2 regions of the Trinickia caryophylli genome follow, and region 1 is predicted to be linked to the other one. Evidence: riboswitches for the same ligand, from Rfam matches in the RefSeq annotation. Region 1 holds a riboswitch; the other holds the start of a gene.
What was found. Region 1 has a riboswitch for thiamine pyrophosphate ahead of U0034_RS07730 (FAD-dependent oxidoreductase). Riboswitches for the same ligand answer to the same signal wherever they lie in the genome.
Positions count from the first base shown of each region.

Region 2: another riboswitch for thiamine pyrophosphate. It lies ahead of thiC (phosphomethylpyrimidine synthase ThiC); the one in region 1 lies ahead of U0034_RS07730 (FAD-dependent oxidoreductase).

Region 1 covers NZ_CP139970.1:1,686,544-1,694,660, reverse strand. Annotated here, with positions in the region: gene U0034_RS07740 (hypothetical protein) at 1-79, opposite strand, end outside; gene U0034_RS07735 (ABC transporter ATP-binding protein/permease) at 310-2,076, opposite strand; TPP riboswitch at 2,438-2,561, shown strand; gene U0034_RS07730 (FAD-dependent oxidoreductase) at 2,770-3,909, shown strand; gene thiS (sulfur carrier protein ThiS) at 3,965-4,162, shown strand; gene U0034_RS07720 (thiazole synthase) at 4,245-5,054, shown strand; gene thiE (thiamine phosphate synthase) at 5,080-6,198, shown strand; gene U0034_RS07710 (ABC transporter ATP-binding protein) at 6,291-7,118, shown strand; gene mlaE (lipid asymmetry maintenance ABC transporter permease subunit MlaE) at 7,124-7,891, shown strand; gene mlaD (outer membrane lipid asymmetry maintenance protein MlaD) at 7,928-8,117, shown strand, end outside.
Region 2 covers NZ_CP139970.1:3,707,694-3,715,810, reverse strand. Annotated here, with positions in the region: gene U0034_RS16770 (MFS transporter) at 1-512, shown strand, start outside; gene U0034_RS16765 (DUF4397 domain-containing protein) at 632-1,426, opposite strand; gene U0034_RS16760 (EamA family transporter) at 1,748-2,641, opposite strand; TPP riboswitch at 2,969-3,094, shown strand; gene thiC (phosphomethylpyrimidine synthase ThiC) at 3,211-5,142, shown strand; gene U0034_RS16750 (DMT family transporter) at 5,433-6,362, shown strand; gene U0034_RS16745 (EAL domain-containing protein) at 6,684-7,970, shown strand; gene arfB (alternative ribosome rescue aminoacyl-tRNA hydrolase ArfB) at 8,004-8,117, opposite strand, start outside.

The sequences.
Region 1 (8,117 bases):
CGGCGCCGAGAACGAGCCGGGCCTGAACGAGACGGGCGCCGCGCGAAACGAGCGGGCGGAAGGACGAAGCGAACGACATGAGCTGAACTCCGATGGCGGTGGTGGAACGGCGGCACGCCGCGAAAGGGTGTGCCTTGCATTGCACCGATGATCGCCGCCGCCAGGCCGATTCGAAGTCGCGAATAAACTGGCCTCGCCCGTTACCGCTTCCTGGATGTTCCCAGGGATTTCAAAAAATTTCGCCGACGTGCCCCGTGCCCCGTGCCCCGTGCCCCGTGGCGATGGGCGGGGGGCCGGAGACCTTGGCGGCTATGCCGCCTCGCGCTCCCGCACGCGCTCGACGACGAGCGTGTGCGTATGGAAGGCCGCGAGCGACTCGCGGTGGGCGACGCTGACGATTGCCGTACGCGGCAGGCGCTCGCCGAGCAGCCTGTACACGAGCGCTTCGTTTTCAGGATCGAGTGCGCTCGTGGCTTCGTCGAGAAACAGGAAGTCGGGCCGGTGCAGCAGCGCCCGCGCCACCGCGAGCCGCTGCTGCTCGCCTGGCGAAAGTACGCGGGTCCAGTGCGCGGACTCCGCGAGGCGTTCCCCATAGGGGCCGAGCCGCACGAGTGCGAGCGCCTCGCGGCACGCATCGTCGCTGAACGTGTCGGCCGCGGCCGGATAGGTCAGCGCGGCTTTGAGCGTGCCGATCGGCAAATAGCTCTGCTGCGGCACGAACATCGTGCGCGCGCCCACGGGGGCGTCGATCGCGCCGTCGCCGAACGGCCAAAGGCCTGCGAACGCACGCAGCAGCGTGCTCTTGCCCGAGCCCGATGCGCCGCGCACGAGCCAGCGCGCGCCGGGCTCGATCGTGACATCGGCGATCGAGGCGAGCGGGGTGCCGTTCGGCAAGGCAAGTGCGAGCGAATGCGTGGCGAGCGTCGGCGAATCGATGTAATGCAGGTTGATGCCGCCGTGTTCGGTGGCGGGCAGCACGGATTCCTTGAGGTGCGTGGCGCGCATGACGCGCTTGAATTCGCGCAGACGGTTGACGGTGGCGCGCCATTCGACCAGCGATTGGTAGCTGTTGATGAACCAGGAGAAGGCGTCGCTCACACGGCCGAACGCTTCGGAGATCTGCATGAGCACGCCCATGGTGTAGGCGCCGGCGAAATAGCGCGGTGACGCAACGACGATCGGGAAAATGATCGCGAGCTGGCCATAGAAGCTCAGCACGAAGTTCATGCGCCGCGTGTACCGCATGATCATCCACCAGTTGTCGCGAATGCGCTGAAAGACGCCGCGAGCCGTTTCGTTCTCGACTTGAGTGCCGTTGTAGAAGGCGATTTGCTCGGCGTTCTCACGCACGCGGATGAGGCCGAAACGGAAATCGGCTTCCACGCGTTGCTGCTGGTAGTTGATCGAGACGAGCGGGTGGCCGACCTTTCGGATGAGCAACGAGCCGCCGAGCGCGTAGATCGCCGCGGCCCAGACCATATAGCCCGGAATCGAGACGGGCGTGCCCCCTAGCGCGATGGTGATGGCGCCGCCGATGGTCCAGAGAATCGTGACGAACGTAATGAGCGTGACGACGGTCGAGAGCAGATCGAGCGACAGCACGAGTGTGGAGGTGGCGAACGACTGCAGATCGTCGGAGATACGCTGGTCGGGGTTGTCGGCGAGGCGATCGCGTTCGATGCGGTAGAAGGCGAGTTCGCCGAACCAGTCGCTCAGAAAGCGGTTCGTCATCCATTGGCGCCAGCGAAAGCCGAGCATCTGGCGCAGGTAGGTGCGGTAGACCGCAAGAATGATGTATGCGAACGCGAGGGCCGTGAAAACGAGCAGCAGATGCGGGAAATGACTGACGTCCTTTCCCTGCAACGCGTTATAGAACTGCGCGTTCCAACTGTTGAGCCGTACGTTGATCCAGACGATCGCGAGGTTCATCGCGATGATCGTCACGAGCAGCCCCCAGGCGATTTTCCATTCCTCCGACACCCAATAGGGTTTGATGAGGCTCCAGGCGGAGATCTCGTCGGGGTCGCGCTGGGCTTTGCCGCGCCAGAAGGGCCGGTCGTTCGTGATGGGCGTCATGATGGAGTATCTTGATCGATGGAGTCCAGGGATGGTCTGCGGATGCCGACCGGCGACCTACCGAGTTGCGTGCATTTTTTCGCGCGGCTCTTAAACAGGACTTAACCGTCCTGAACGTGTCGTAATTGTCCTGAGCGTGGCTCGATTGCGCAGGCGGCGGGTCCTTGCCGATCGAAAACCAGCCCACGCCCGGGGCGCTCGTTCGTGAGCCGACCGTGGCGCACGGCTCTCGAACGCCGCATTGTGCCAGAGCGTGCCACCGCGCCGCGGCATGACTGCCCGTGCCGCGCGTATCCCCATTTGGGGCCGTATGCCGCAGGCCGGGGTTTGCGGTGTCTCAAATTTTTATGGTCTAATGGCCGCGACGAAACAGGGGTGCTTCGCAAGAGGCGAGCATGGCGCAGGCCATATCGCGGCGAGGCTGAGAGAGTCCCTTCGCACCCGATCCGGATAATACCGGCGCGGGAAGTTTCCGGAACCCGCGCTTGACGCGCGCGGATGCTCGTTTGCAATCGGGTGTCCGTTTCTCCGCCGGGCCGCATGGCGCTATGTCGCCGAGGTGCGCCGCCCGGCCGGCCTCACCCGCCGGTTTCGTCCTTGGGTACGTGTGACTGCCGTACAGAAAGGATCGATCCGATGACTGTTCAATCTTCAACCGTATTGCCGGCGCTCCGCGATGCCGGCCGGCCCGGTATGCACGATAAGCCCGATTTCGCCGTGCTCGGCGGGGGGCTCGTGGGCCGGCTCGTGGCATGGCAACTCGCGGGCGAAGGCCACCGCGTCGCGCTGTACGAGCGCGGCGATGCCCGCGGCGCCGGCTCGGCCGCCTGGGTTGCCGCCGCCATGCTTGCGCCGTTCGCCGAGGCAGCAAGCGCTGAGCCGCTGCTCGTCGAGCTCGGTGCCGCTTCGCTCGACGCATGGCCTGCGATCACCGCGCAGCTGCCCGAGCCGGTTTTTTTCCAGCGCAACGGTACGCTCGTGGTATGGCATAGGGCCGATCGCGCCGAGGCCTCGCTGTTCGAGCGCCGGGTGCGCGCGAATGCACCCGCCTCGCTCGTGGCCAATGGCGATCTTGCCTCGCTCGACGCGGCGAGCCTCGGCGCGGCGGAGCCCTTGCTCGCAGGCCGCTTCAGCCAGGGATTGCTGCTGCCGCGCGAAGGCCAGCTCGACAATCGGCAGGTGCTCGCCGCGCTGGCGGCCGGGCTCGCCGAGCGCCGCGTCGAGCTGCACTGGCAGACGGCCGTGGAGGATCTTGCACTGCCCGCTGCGCACGTGACGATCGATTGCCGTGGGCTCGGCGCAAAAGCGGCATGGCCCGCGCTGCGAGGCATTCGCGGCGAAGTCGCGCGCGTACAGGCGCCCGGCATCGCGCTGGCACGGCCCGTGCGGATGCTGCACCCGCGGTATCCCATCTACATCGCGCCGAAAGAAGACGGCGTGTTCGTGATCGGCGCGACCGAGATCGAAGGCGAGGATATGTCGCCGGTGAGCGTGCGTTCGGCGCTCGAACTTTTGAGTGCGGCGTTCGCCGTGCATCCGGCATTCGGCGAGGCGCGCATTCTCGAGCTGGGGACGCAATGCCGGCCGACCTTGCCCGATCACCGTCCGTCGATCGTCTGGGACGGTGCGGCCCGTATCGCGGTCAACGGCCTGTACCGCCACGGTTTCATGATCGCGCCCGAGGTGGCCCGGACCGCCGCCGAACTCGCCCGTGCCCTCGTCGAGCGGCGCGTGGCCGATGCCGACGGCTTCGCCGCTTGGCGCGGCGGCTCGCGCTGGGCGCAGATGCTCCACATGGCCGGCCAGCGCGAAGCGGTAGCGGCCGGCGCATGAGCCGCCGCCCCTGAGCGCCGCTGAGCACGTCCGCCACGTCGAATCGTTCGAAATCATGGTCATACACGTCAACCAAAAGCCGCTCGCGCTGCCCGAGGGCGCGAGCGTCGCCGACGCCCTCGCGGCCTTCGGCGCCCGTCCCCCGTTCGCCGTGGCCGTCAACGGCCAGTTCGTCGCCCGCGCGCAGCATGCTCAGCGCGCGCTGGCGGCCGGCGACCGGCTCGACATCGTTCATCCGGTCGCGGGGGGCTGAGCGGGCCGGCCTCGCCAGCCCGCCGCACGAACCCGATGCCTGTCTCTTTGCCCTGCTTGCCACCCGCTCGAGGATTCCTTCGATGAACCCCGCTTCCGCCGCCGACGCCCTGACACTCTATGGCGCCACTTTCGCGAGCCGCGTGCTGCTCGGCACGTCGCGCTACCCGTCGCTGCAATCGCTGTCCGATTCGATCGAAGCGGCCCGGCCCGGCATGGTCACGGTCGCGCTGCGCCGCCAGATGAACGCCGAGACCGCCGAGGCCGGCTTCTTCGATCTGCTCAAGCGCCATGGCGTGCCGCTGCTGCCCAACACGGCCGGCTGCCAGACCGTGGATGAAGCCGTCACCACGGCGCACATGGCGCGCGAGGTGTTCGACACCGACTGGATCAAGCTCGAGGTCATCGGCGACGATTACACGCTGCAGCCCGATCCCGTCGCGCTCGTCGAGGCCGCCACGCGCCTCGTCAAGGACGGCTTCAAGGTACTGCCCTACTGCACGGAAGACCTCGTCATCGGCCGCCGCCTCGTCGATGCCGGCTGCGAGGCATTGATGCCCTGGGGCGCGCCGATCGGCACCGGCAAGGGCGTCATCAATCCGTACGGTCTGCGCGTGCTGCGCAAACGCCTGCCCGGGGTGCCGCTCATCGTCGATGCGGGGCTCGGTGTGCCTTCGCACGCGTGCCAGGTGATGGAGTGGGGCTTCGACGGGGTGCTGCTCAATACGGCCGTTTCGCAGGCGACGGAGCCGGCGCGCATGGCGCGCGCGTTCGCCATGGCCGTGGAGGCGGGGCGCTCGGCTTTCGTCGCGGGGCCAATGGACGAGCGCGACAGCGCGCAGGCAAGCACGCCGGTGGTCGGCATGCCGTTCTGGCACCAGGACGGGCATTGAGCGGCATCGCGCCGGGAGGGCTGTCATGAACCGCACGCTGTCGTTCACCGGACGCGAAGTCTTTTGGCCGCCCGCGGACGAACTGATCGAGGCGGCCGAACGGATCCGCGCCCACCTCGGCGAATGGCCGCGCGCTGCCGCGCCCTGGCGTCTGTGCCTGACGCCGCCCGACGAACCGCGCATGGGCGATCTCATCGTCGTGGCCGACGAGCGCGAGCACGATGCGGCCCGTCCGGCCTGGCTCGCGGCCGGGGCCGGCGTGCTGGAGGCGACGCACACGGGCGTGCGCCTGACGCTTGGCGGCAAGCGCACGGCGCTCGTGGGCGAGCCGGCCGACGATTGGCTCGCGGCACTCGCCAGCTTTCTCGATTGCGGCTTCGATCCCGCGGATGCGCTCGTGCTCGCGCTCGCCTGGCGCGACGCCGACGAGTCGCGTGGCGACGACGCCTGGCCTTGCACGCTCGCGCACTATCCGCGCATCGCGGACCTCCCGGCCGCGCCTGCGCGGCCCTTCGCCGCATGCCCGCCGCGGCTCGGGCTCTACCCGGTCGTGCCCAGTGCGCAGTGGGTCGAGCGGCTCGTGGCGCTTGGCGTCGGCACGATTCAGCTGCGCCTGAAGGATGCGCCCCCCGCGCGCCTTGCCGACGAAATCGGGCGCAGCGTCGAAGCCGGGCGCCGCCACGGCGCACGCGTGTTCATCAATGACCACTGGTGCGAGGCGCTGGAGGCAGGGGCCTATGGCGTGCATCTGGGGCAGGAAGACCTCGACACCGCCGATCTGTCCGCGATCGCCGCGGCCGGCCTGCGGCTGGGGCTGTCGACGCACGGTTACAGCGAGATGCTGCGCGCGGCGCATTACCGCCCGAGCTACCTTGCGTTCGGCGCCGTGTTCCCGACGGGCACCAAGATGGTGCCCACCGCCCCGCAGGGCCTCGCGCGCCTTGCGCGCTTCGTGCGCCTGTTCGACGGCGCCTTCCCGCTTGTGGCGATTGGCGGAATCACGCTCGAGTCGTTGCCGGGCGTGCTCGCCACGGGCGTGGGCAGTGCGGCGGTCGTGAGCGCGGTTACGGCCGCGGCGGATCCGGCGGCGGCGGTTGCCGCGCTCGAGGCGGCGTTCGCCGCCGCGCCTGTTCAGCGGCGGTAACGCAGTTTTTCAATTGCGACCGCGCGCTGTCACAGCGGCGTTGGCGCTGAGGCCCTATAATTCCGCTTCCGCCTAAAAGGAGCCCGTGCTTCGTGCCGCCATCTTCTTCCGAGCCCATTCTCGAGTTGCGCAACGTCGATTTCGGCTACGACGAAGGGCGCCTCGTTCTTTCCAACCTGAACATGCGCTTCTCGCGCGGACAGGTCGTGGCCGTCATGGGCGGCTCCGGCTGCGGTAAAACAACGGTGCTGCGCCTGATAGGCGGCCTCGAGCGGGCGCGGCGCGGCGAAGTGAATTTTCACGGCCGCGACATGGGCAAGCAAACGCGCGAGGGGCTCTACGCCCTGCGCCGCGAGATGGGTATGCTGTTCCAGTTCGGCGCGCTTTTCACCGACATGTCGGTGTTCGAGAACGTGGCGTTCGCGCTGCGCGAGCACACGGATCTGCCGGAAGCGCTGATCCGCGATCTCGTACTGATGAAACTCAACGCAGTAGGCCTGCGCGGCGCGCGCGATCTTTCGCCGTCGCAGATCTCGGGCGGCATGGCCCGGCGCGTGGCGCTCGCGCGCGCGATCGCGCTCGATCCCGAACTGATGATGTACGACGAACCGTTTGCGGGGCTCGACCCGATCTCGCTCGGCATCACGGCCAATCTGATCCGCACGCTCAATCAGGCGCTCGGGGCCACGTCGATTCTCGTCACGCACGACGTCCCCGAATCGTTCGCGATCGCCGATTACGTCTACTTTCTCGCGAACGGCGGCGTGCTTGCCGAAGGTACGCCGGCCGAGCTGCGCGAGTCGGTCGACCCGTCGGTGCGACAGTTCATCGATGGCGCCCCCGACGGCCCGTTCCGTTTCCACTATCCGACGCAAACGCCGCTAGCGGCGGATTTCGGCATCGGCGGAGGGCGCGCATGATCGGCATGATCAGTTCGGTCGGGCGCTGGGTGCTCGACGGTGTTGCGCGCACGGGCTACGCCACGCGTATGTTCGTTCGCCTCGTGCTCGAGTTTTTCGCACTGCTGCGGCGCCCGAACCTTGTCATCAAGCAATTGTTGTTCGTCGGTAATTATTCGCTCGTGATCATCGCGGTCTCGGGGCTTTTCGTCGGCTTCGTGCTCGGGCTGCAAGGCTATTACACGCTCAACCGCTACGGCTCCGAGCAGGCCCTCGGGCTGCTCGTCGCGCTCTCGCTCGTGCGCGAGCTCGGGCCCGTGGTCACGGCGCTGCTTTTCGCGGGCCGCGCCGGCACTTCGCTTACGGCCGAGATCGGCTTGATGAAGGCTGGGGAGCAGTTGACGGCCCTGGAAATGATGGCCGTGGACCCGCTCTCCACCGTGATCGCGCCCCGCATGTGGGCGGGCATCATCGCGATGCCGCTGCTCGCCGCGATCTTCAGCGCCGTGGGCGTGCTGGGCGGCTATGTGGTGGGCGTGCTCATGATCGGGGTCGATTCCGGCGCGTTCTGGTCGCAGATGCAAGGCGGCGTGGAAGTGTGGGCGGACGTGGGCAACGGCGTGATCAAAAGCGTGGTGTTCGGCTTCGCCGTGACGTTCGTCGCGCTCTTTCAAGGCTACGAAGCGAAGGCGACGCCTGAAGGGGTTTCGCGCGCGACGACGCGCACCGTCGTCTACGCGTCGCTCGCCGTGCTCGGCCTCGATTTCCTGTTGACGGCATTGATGTTCAGCTAACCGGACGGTGTCGCTCACCCGCGACCCTCTCTTAGGATGACGATGAAAAAGACTGTTCTCGACTTCTGGGTCGGCCTGTTCGTGGTGCTCGGTTTCATTGCGCTGCTGTTTCTCGCGCTGAAGGCCGGCAACATGAGCTCGCTCTCGTTTCAGCCGACGTACCCCGTGAAGCTGAAGTTCGACAATATCGGGGGGCTCAAGGTCCGGGCGCCCGTCAAGAGCGCCG
Region 2 (8,117 bases), 2.0 Mb from region 1:
CCGGTGCCGCGCTCTTCGCGGCGTTCAGTGCATTCTGGTCCGTGCTGACCTTGCTGCTCGCAGGCGAACCGTTTCATCTCGGGCCGCAGGCGGCGGGGCTTTTCGGTATCGTCGGCGCAGCGGGCGCGCTCGCCGCGCCGCTGGCGGGCCGCTCGGCCGACAAGCGCGGCCCGCGCGCCGTCATCTCGCTCTCGATCGTGCTCGTGGCAATCGCGTTCGTCGTATTCGGGCTGTCGGCACGAAGCCTCGTGGGGCTCGTGATCGGTGTGATCGTGCTCGACGTCGGCGTGCAGGCCGCTCAGATATCGAATCAGTCGCGCATCTATGCGCTCAAGCCGGAGGCGCGCAGCCGCGTCAATACCGTCTTCATGGTCTGCTACTTCATCGGCGGCTCGACCGGCTCCGCCGTCGGCGCGCTGGCGTGGCGCGTCTTCGGTTGGACAGGCGTGTGCGCGGCAGGCCTCGCTTTCGCGCTTGCCGCCGCGGCGAATCACATGCCGCGGCGCACTTAGCGTTCGGGCGCCGCAAGTCTCGCGCGGATCGCACGCCGCGATGTCCGCAGGCGCCCGCCGCTTCCGGTCCGTTGCAGCCGCGACGCCGGCGCCCGCAGGCGCGCCGCGGACTGCTTGCCTCACTGCCCCGTCAACGCATTCGTCAGCTCGAGCGCGGTGCCCGGCTGGCTGCCGCCCTGCGCGATCAGCAGGTGGATCTGGCCGGTCGTCAGCGCGCTCACCGACGTGCTCGCCGGCACCGTCGTAATGAGCCAGTCGGCGTTGTTGCCGAGCGTGAAGCTCGTCGACTCGTAGATCGGCGTGGTCGAGCCCGCGGCCGTGACGATCGCCATGTACGTGCCGCCAGACAGATAGATCGAGTCCTGCCCCGACGCCGGCACGGCGTTGCCGTACGACACGCCAGCCATGGTGGGCGACCCGGACACGCTCGTCGTACCCGGCGCGACGATGTAGATGTCGACGTTGGACGCATTTGCCGATGCATTGAAGCTGCGCACGCGCGCGCTCGCCGAGAGCAGCCCCTTGTCGAACGGGTCGTCGATCAGGCCGATGCCGTAGCCGGTCGTGGTCGGCAACGCGATGGCCGTGTATTCGTGCCCATTGGCGACGTTCGGGAACGTGCCCGATGCGAGTTGCGGCGAGGTCGTGCCTGTGGCCGTATAAGCGATGACCGTGCTGCCCGTGCCGATGTTCGTTAGATTGGTCACGCCCTTGTAGGGGACGTTGGTCTGCCCGGACGGCGCCGTGCCGTTGACGAACAGATCAAGGTTCGGTCCGGCCGGAAACGCGTTGATGAAATGCAACTGCGGGTTCTGGATACCGAGTTCCCTGCCCAGATCGTTACCGCCGCCGCCGCAAGCCACGAGGAATAACGCCGCAACAATAAACGCGGCAAGATTTCGTACGTACTTCATGTCGCACCTCTGAATGATTGGAGAACCCCGGATCGTTTCTCGTCGTTGCGGGGCACTTGCAGGGAGCAATCGGTATGCCGTCGGGTGCGCGTCAATCGCCTGATGAAACCGGTTCGGCCGTGGGCCGGTACTTGGCGCCCGTTGGACGAACGCTTCGAAGGGGATGCAGAGGTTCTGTCATGTCCGGTGCGTGTCCCGCTTTTACGCACCGGGGAGCAGATGTGGCCGGTCTTCTTTACTTTTTTCTTCGGCTTGGGCTACCCGCAAGAACGCGGGCACGGAGCGCCCGCAACACCGCGGGCCATGGCTCCTTTTTGGGGCTCAGCCGGCCCGGCGCCGGTCGAACCAGAACGACAGCGCGACGCTCGCGAGAATGGCAAGCGTCGCGAACACGGTCGAACGGGTGACGGTCTCGCCGAGCAAGAGCGCGCCGAGCGCCACCGCAACGATCGGATTGACGTACATGCAACTGCTCGCGATAGTCGGACTCGTGTGACGAATCAGAAAACCATAGGCGACATATGCGGCCATCGTCGCCACGAGCAGCAGATAGACGAACGCGACGATCGAACCGAACGCGGGCTCCGTCACGCGCTCGCCGTCGAGCCAGGCAACGCCCGTCGAAATCGCCCCGCCGAGCCCGATCTGCAATGCGGTGGCCATGAAAAGATCGGCGGGCAGCGTAAGGCGGCTCGCGAGATGCGCGCCGCCGGCCCAGGCGAGCGCCGCGAACAGGATGACGATGCTGCCGCTCACCGAAGTGCTCGACGCCCCCCCATGATTCAGCACGAGGATGCCGGCCAGGCCGAGCGCAAGCGCGGCCCACTCCCCGCGCGTGACCGGGCGCCCCGCGATGGCCGAAATCAGCGTCGCGAAGAGGGGCACAGTGGCGATGATGACCGCCGCCGTGCCGGTGCCGACGCTGCGCATGCCGAACGCGAGCAGCCCGCTCGACACGCCTACGAGCATCGTGCCGACGATACCGGCATTGCGTACCTCGGCGAGCGTCGGCCATGCGCTCGCGCGGCGCACCGCCAGCACGAAGAGCCCGATGCCGGCCAGCAGGTTTCGCAGGCCCGAGAGCAACAGCGGCGGGAACGACGCGAGCGCGACGTGCAAGGCGAGATAAGACGAGCCCCATGCCAGATAAACGACCGCGAGTGCGAGCGCGATGCGGCCGCCCTGCGAGCGCGGCAACCAGCGGGAAAAATTCATGCGCGTTGCCCGTCCGCGAAACGTGGAACGTGGCGGCCCCCTGCACGGTGGTACGCGCGGGCGCTATTCGAACGAAGGAAAGCGGGCATGACAGGACGACGAAAGGAATGGATGCCCGACGACGGACGATCGGCGCCGCATGCGGGCGCACAACGCGCTTCGTCAGGCAATCGTCGGCATTATGCACGCAGGTCGGGCGATGCGCCCGTGCGCATAACCACTTCTCTATAAGGGTCATTTGCGCGAACCCTGCCGCGGGCTCCGGCGAGTGTCCCGCCACGCGTTTTCCTCGTTGCCAAAGCCTGCCGACCCGTTGTATCTTCTGCGGTGCTAACGCGGGGGTCCTGCGTCGCGTTGTCGCATCCATCGATGCGAGAGCGCCGCGCGGGTGAGAAACACCCTTTGAACCTGATCTGGATAATGCCAGCGCAGGGAAGCGTACGGGCTTGACCGCATCACCGACCGCCCGACCTCCCCTTTCGTCTCCTGCTCCTGCTTTAGCGCCCCACAGATCGACCGGATCGGCGCGCAAGCGTCTGGCCCGGCCAGGCAAAGCCCAGGAGATTCGCATGAACGCCAACCCGAAATTCATCTCGAACGAGGCACGCGTCGATGCCGCCGCCGTCGCACCGCTGCCGAATTCGCGCAAGGTCTACGTGACCGGCTCGCAGCCCGATATCCGCGTGCCGATGCGCGAGATCACCCAGGCCGACACGCCGAGCGCCTTCGGCGGCGAGAAGAACCCACCCATCTACGTCTACGACACGTCGGGGCCGTACACCGACCCGGACGCGAGGATCGACATTCGGCAGGGCCTGCCGGCGCTCCGTCAGCGCTGGATCGAGGCGCGCGGCGACACGGTGCTGCTCGACGGACTGACGAGCCAGTACGGACGCGAGCGCGCGGCCGATCCGGCCACGGCCCAACTGCGCTTTCCCGATCTGCACCGGATGCCGCGCCGCGCGAAGGCCAGCGCGAACGTGACGCAGATGCACTATGCGCGCCGCGGCATCATCACGCCCGAGATGGAGTTCATCGCGATCCGCGAGAACCAGCGCCGCGCCGAATACCTCGAAAGCCTGCGCGCAAGCGGCCCTGCGGGCGCGAAGCTGGCCGATCTGATGGGCCGGCAGCATCCGGGCCAGGCCTTCGGCGCCGCCGCGTTCGGCGCCAACGCCCCACGCGAGATCACGCCCGAGTTCGTGCGCGAGGAAGTGGCGCGAGGCCGCGCCATCATTCCGGCCAACATCAACCACCCGGAAACGGAGCCGATGATCATCGGCCGCAATTTCCTCGTGAAGATCAACGCGAATATCGGCAATTCGGCCGTCACGTCGTCGATCGGCGAGGAAGTCGACAAGATGACCTGGGCGATCCGCTGGGGCGGCGATACGGTCATGGACCTCTCGACGGGCAAGCACATTCACGAAACCCGCGAGTGGATCATCCGCAACAGCCCGGTGCCGATCGGCACGGTGCCGATCTATCAGGCGCTCGAAAAGGTCAACGGCAAGGCCGAGGACCTGACCTGGGAAATTTTCCGCGACACGCTCATCGAGCAGGCGGAGCAAGGCGTCGACTACTTCACGATTCACGCGGGCGTGCTGCTGCGCTACGTGCCGATGACGGCCAGCCGCATGACGGGCATCGTCTCGCGCGGCGGCTCGATCATGGCCAAGTGGTGTCTCGCGCATCACAAGGAGAGTTTCCTCTATGAGCATTTCGAGGAAATCTGCGAAATCATGAAGGCCTACGACGTCAGCTTCTCGCTCGGCGACGGTCTGCGTCCCGGCTCGGTTTACGACGCGAACGACGAAGCGCAGCTCGCCGAACTGAAGACGCTCGGCGAGCTCACGCAGATCGCGTGGAAGCACGACGTCCAGGTCATGATCGAGGGCCCGGGCCACGTGCCGATGCAGCTCATCAAGGAGAACATGGATCTCCAACTGCAGTGGTGCGACGAGGCGCCGTTCTATACGCTGGGCCCGCTCACGACGGACATCGCGCCGGGCTACGATCACATCACCTCGGGGATCGGCGCCGCGATGATCGGCTGGTTCGGCACGGCCATGCTCTGCTACGTCACGCCGAAGGAGCACCTGGGCCTGCCGAACAAGGACGACGTCAAGGAAGGCATCATTACCTACAAGCTCGCAGCGCATGCCGCCGATCTTGCAAAGGGCCATCCCGGCGCGCAGATCCGCGACAACGCGCTCTCGAAGGCGCGCTTCGAGTTCCGTTGGGAGGACCAGTTCAACATCGGCCTCGATCCCGACAAGGCACGCGAGTTCCACGACGAGACGCTGCCGAAGGATTCGGCGAAGGTCGCCCACTTCTGCTCGATGTGCGGCCCGCACTTCTGCTCGATGAAGATCACGCAGGACGTTCGTGAATTCGCCGCCGCGCAAGGCGTCTCGGAGGAGGCTGCCCTGCAAAAAGGCATGGAGGTGAAGGCCGTCGAATTCGTGAAAAGCGGGGCCGAAATCTATCAGCGTCAATGATGCCGGGACTGTAACGGCCGGCGGCCATGTCCGGCGGGCGGCCGCACCGACGGCGGAACGCCCCTGAGGAGACGCATTCCCCCTGGGATGCGCCTCTTCTCGTTCCCGGCTTCCTCGGCCGCCTTCTCTGCCGCGTTGATCGGCCCGCCTCGCTTTCGTCCCGCCTCCGATCCCGCTTTCGTCCTGTTTCTTGCCATTTCATCCCGCACTGAAACATCCGCTCGCAACGGCGCGGTAACATGGGTGCCTTTAGCTCATAACGCAGGCGCGCCCCGAGCGCGCTCGATTCGATGAAGCCCGCCCATCTCGCTCAACTCGTCTTTCTGGCCTCGCTCTGGGGTGCGTCGTTTCTGTTCATCCGCGTCGGTGTGGCCGAATTCGGCGTCGCCCCGCTCATGGCGCTGCGCGTCGCGATCGGCGCCTTTTTCCTGATCGGCTGGGTCGTCATTCGCGGCGCATCGCGCAACGTGCTTTCCACGATGCGTCAACGCGCGGTGCCGCTTTTCATCGTCGGCGTGCTGAATTCCGCGGCGCCGTTCTGTCTTTTTGCGTTCGCCGAGCTCACGCTTTCCGCCGGCACGACGTCGGTCATCAACGCAACCACGCCGCTATGGGGCGCACTCGTCGCGTTCGTATGGCTCGGCGATCGCCTGACGCCGCTGCGCTCGCTCGGCATGGCGATCGGCTTCGCGGGCGTCGTCACGCTCGTGTGGGACGAAATCGCCGCCCCCCACGGGGCGCCCGGCCCCTCACCGTTCGCCACGGCCCTCGCGGCCGCCGCCGCGATGGGTGCCGCGCTGCTCTACGGCGTGGCCGCCAACTATACGAAACGGCACCTGACGGGCGTCGATGCGCTCACCGTGTCGACGGGCAGCATGGTCGCCTCGACCATTGCGCTCGCGCCGCTCGCATTCCTTACCTGGCCAGGCGCGCCCGTCTCGATCAACGCCTGGCTCGCCGTACTGAGCCTCGGTGTTGCCTGCACGGGCATCGCCTATTTCATCTACTTCCATCTGCTCGCGGTGGCGGGCCCCGCGCGCGCGATGACCGTGACCTTCGTCATCCCCGCCTTCGGCATCCTCTGGGGCGTGCTCTTCCTGCACGAACGCGTCACCGCGCCGATGCTCGAAGGCTGCGCGATCGTCCTCATCGGCACTGCCCTCGCGACGGGCGCCGTCAAGCGCATCCCGGGCTTCGGCCGCCCTGCCCGCGAAAGCTGAACCGTCTCCCGGCGGCGCGGGCTGGCCGCCGGGTCACCGCCTGCGTTCGCCACCCCACCGAGCCGTCCGGCCGCGAGGTGCTTCGCTCGTCCTTCGTCGCCCATCGAACATAGCACTGCGTGCGGGCCGGCTTACGCTCACGGGCAGTCATCGCTCGCTTGCTACAGGGTTCGGTTTCGTATGGGCATTGCCCGGCATGCTTGGTCTCCTCGTCCGCCACGCGGCGCTCGGGCGTCCGGCGGCAACGCCGAGCGCTTCGGTCCGCTCGCCCGCCGCCGCGCCGGTTCGGCCACGCTTGCGCGCGCCGCGCGCGCCTTCGCCATGGCCGCGAAGCGCGAGCTGACACTCGCCGAAATCCTGCCCCACCTTCAGCACGATGCTGCCGGCTGGTACGTCGACTATCAGGCCGTGAGACTCAGAAGCGCGTTCCAGCCCGTCGTCTCGATCACGCATAAACGCATCGTGGGATACGAAGCACTCGTGCGCGCGACCGACGGCAAGGGACAGCCCATTTCGCCGCCGACCCTCTTTGCGCAGACGCCCCGCAAACACGCCACCTTCGCGCTCGATCGCCTCGTGCGCTGCGTGCATTTCGCCAACTTCGTCGAACACGACATGGCAAATGCATGGCTTTTCGTCAACGCGCCGCCGGGCCTTTTTCGCTCCGGCTGGCCCTACGGCTCGTTCATCGACGAACTGTGCGCGCATTTCTCGCTGCCGCACCGGCGCGTCGTAATCGAGTTGCTCGAAGAGCCCGCGGCCGATGAAGCCGTTTTCGAGCGAACCGTCGAGGCGTTGCGGCGCCGCGACCTGCTGATCGCGATCGACGATTTCGGCACGGGCTTTTCGAACTTCGACCGGATCTGGCGCATGCGCCCCGATATCGTCAAGCTCGACCGCTCGCTCGTGGCCCGCATGGCCGCGCCCGGCGCCGACGGTCAGTTCGCCGCGCAACTCGTGACGATGCTGCATCGCGCAGGTGCGATGGTGCTCGGCGAGGGCGTCGAGACCGACGACGAGCTCGTCACGCTGCTCGAAGCAGACGTCGATTTCGTGCAAGGGTTCTGGCTCGGGCAGCCTCGAGGATCGCCAGTCGAGGCAAGCCGCGGCGTAAGCTCGCGCATCGAGACGATGTGGTCCCGCTTTCGCGAGCGGGCCGGCGGTGCACCGCGGCTGACAGCCGATCTAGCGCAGTTCGAGCGTGCCGTACTTGCCGGTGCGAGCCTCTACAAGGCCACGCGCCAACTCGCCGTGGCGGCGGGCCGCACATTCGAATCTCCGTTGGCGCGGCGCGTGTTCGTCACCGATGCGCAAGGCGATCAGTACGAGGCATCGATCGCGGCCAACCCCGAGGAGGCGGTGGATCGCCTCTCTCCGCTCTTTCCCGATACGGGCTGCAACTGGTCGCGCCGCCTTTATTTCAAGCGCGCCCTCGCGGCGCCGGGGCGCGTGGCGGTCATGGGCCCGCACTACTCGCTGACGCTTGGCAAGGACACGTATACCGGCGCCGTGACCGTCGACATCGGCGAACAGATGCATGTCTACTGCGTCGATTTCCTGCTGGACGCGCCGCCCGGCGAAGCGTCGCCCCGCGCCCCCCCGCCCTGACCGGGCCGCACGCGACGCGCGGCTCGCCCGCGCTCACTCCTCGACTCGCGCTCGCCCCGCCTTGACGCCGCTGCGCCGCGCCTTGCTCTCGAGCCGCCGCACCTTGGAGGCGCGCGTCGGCCGCGTCGGCACGCGAGCGCGCGGTGT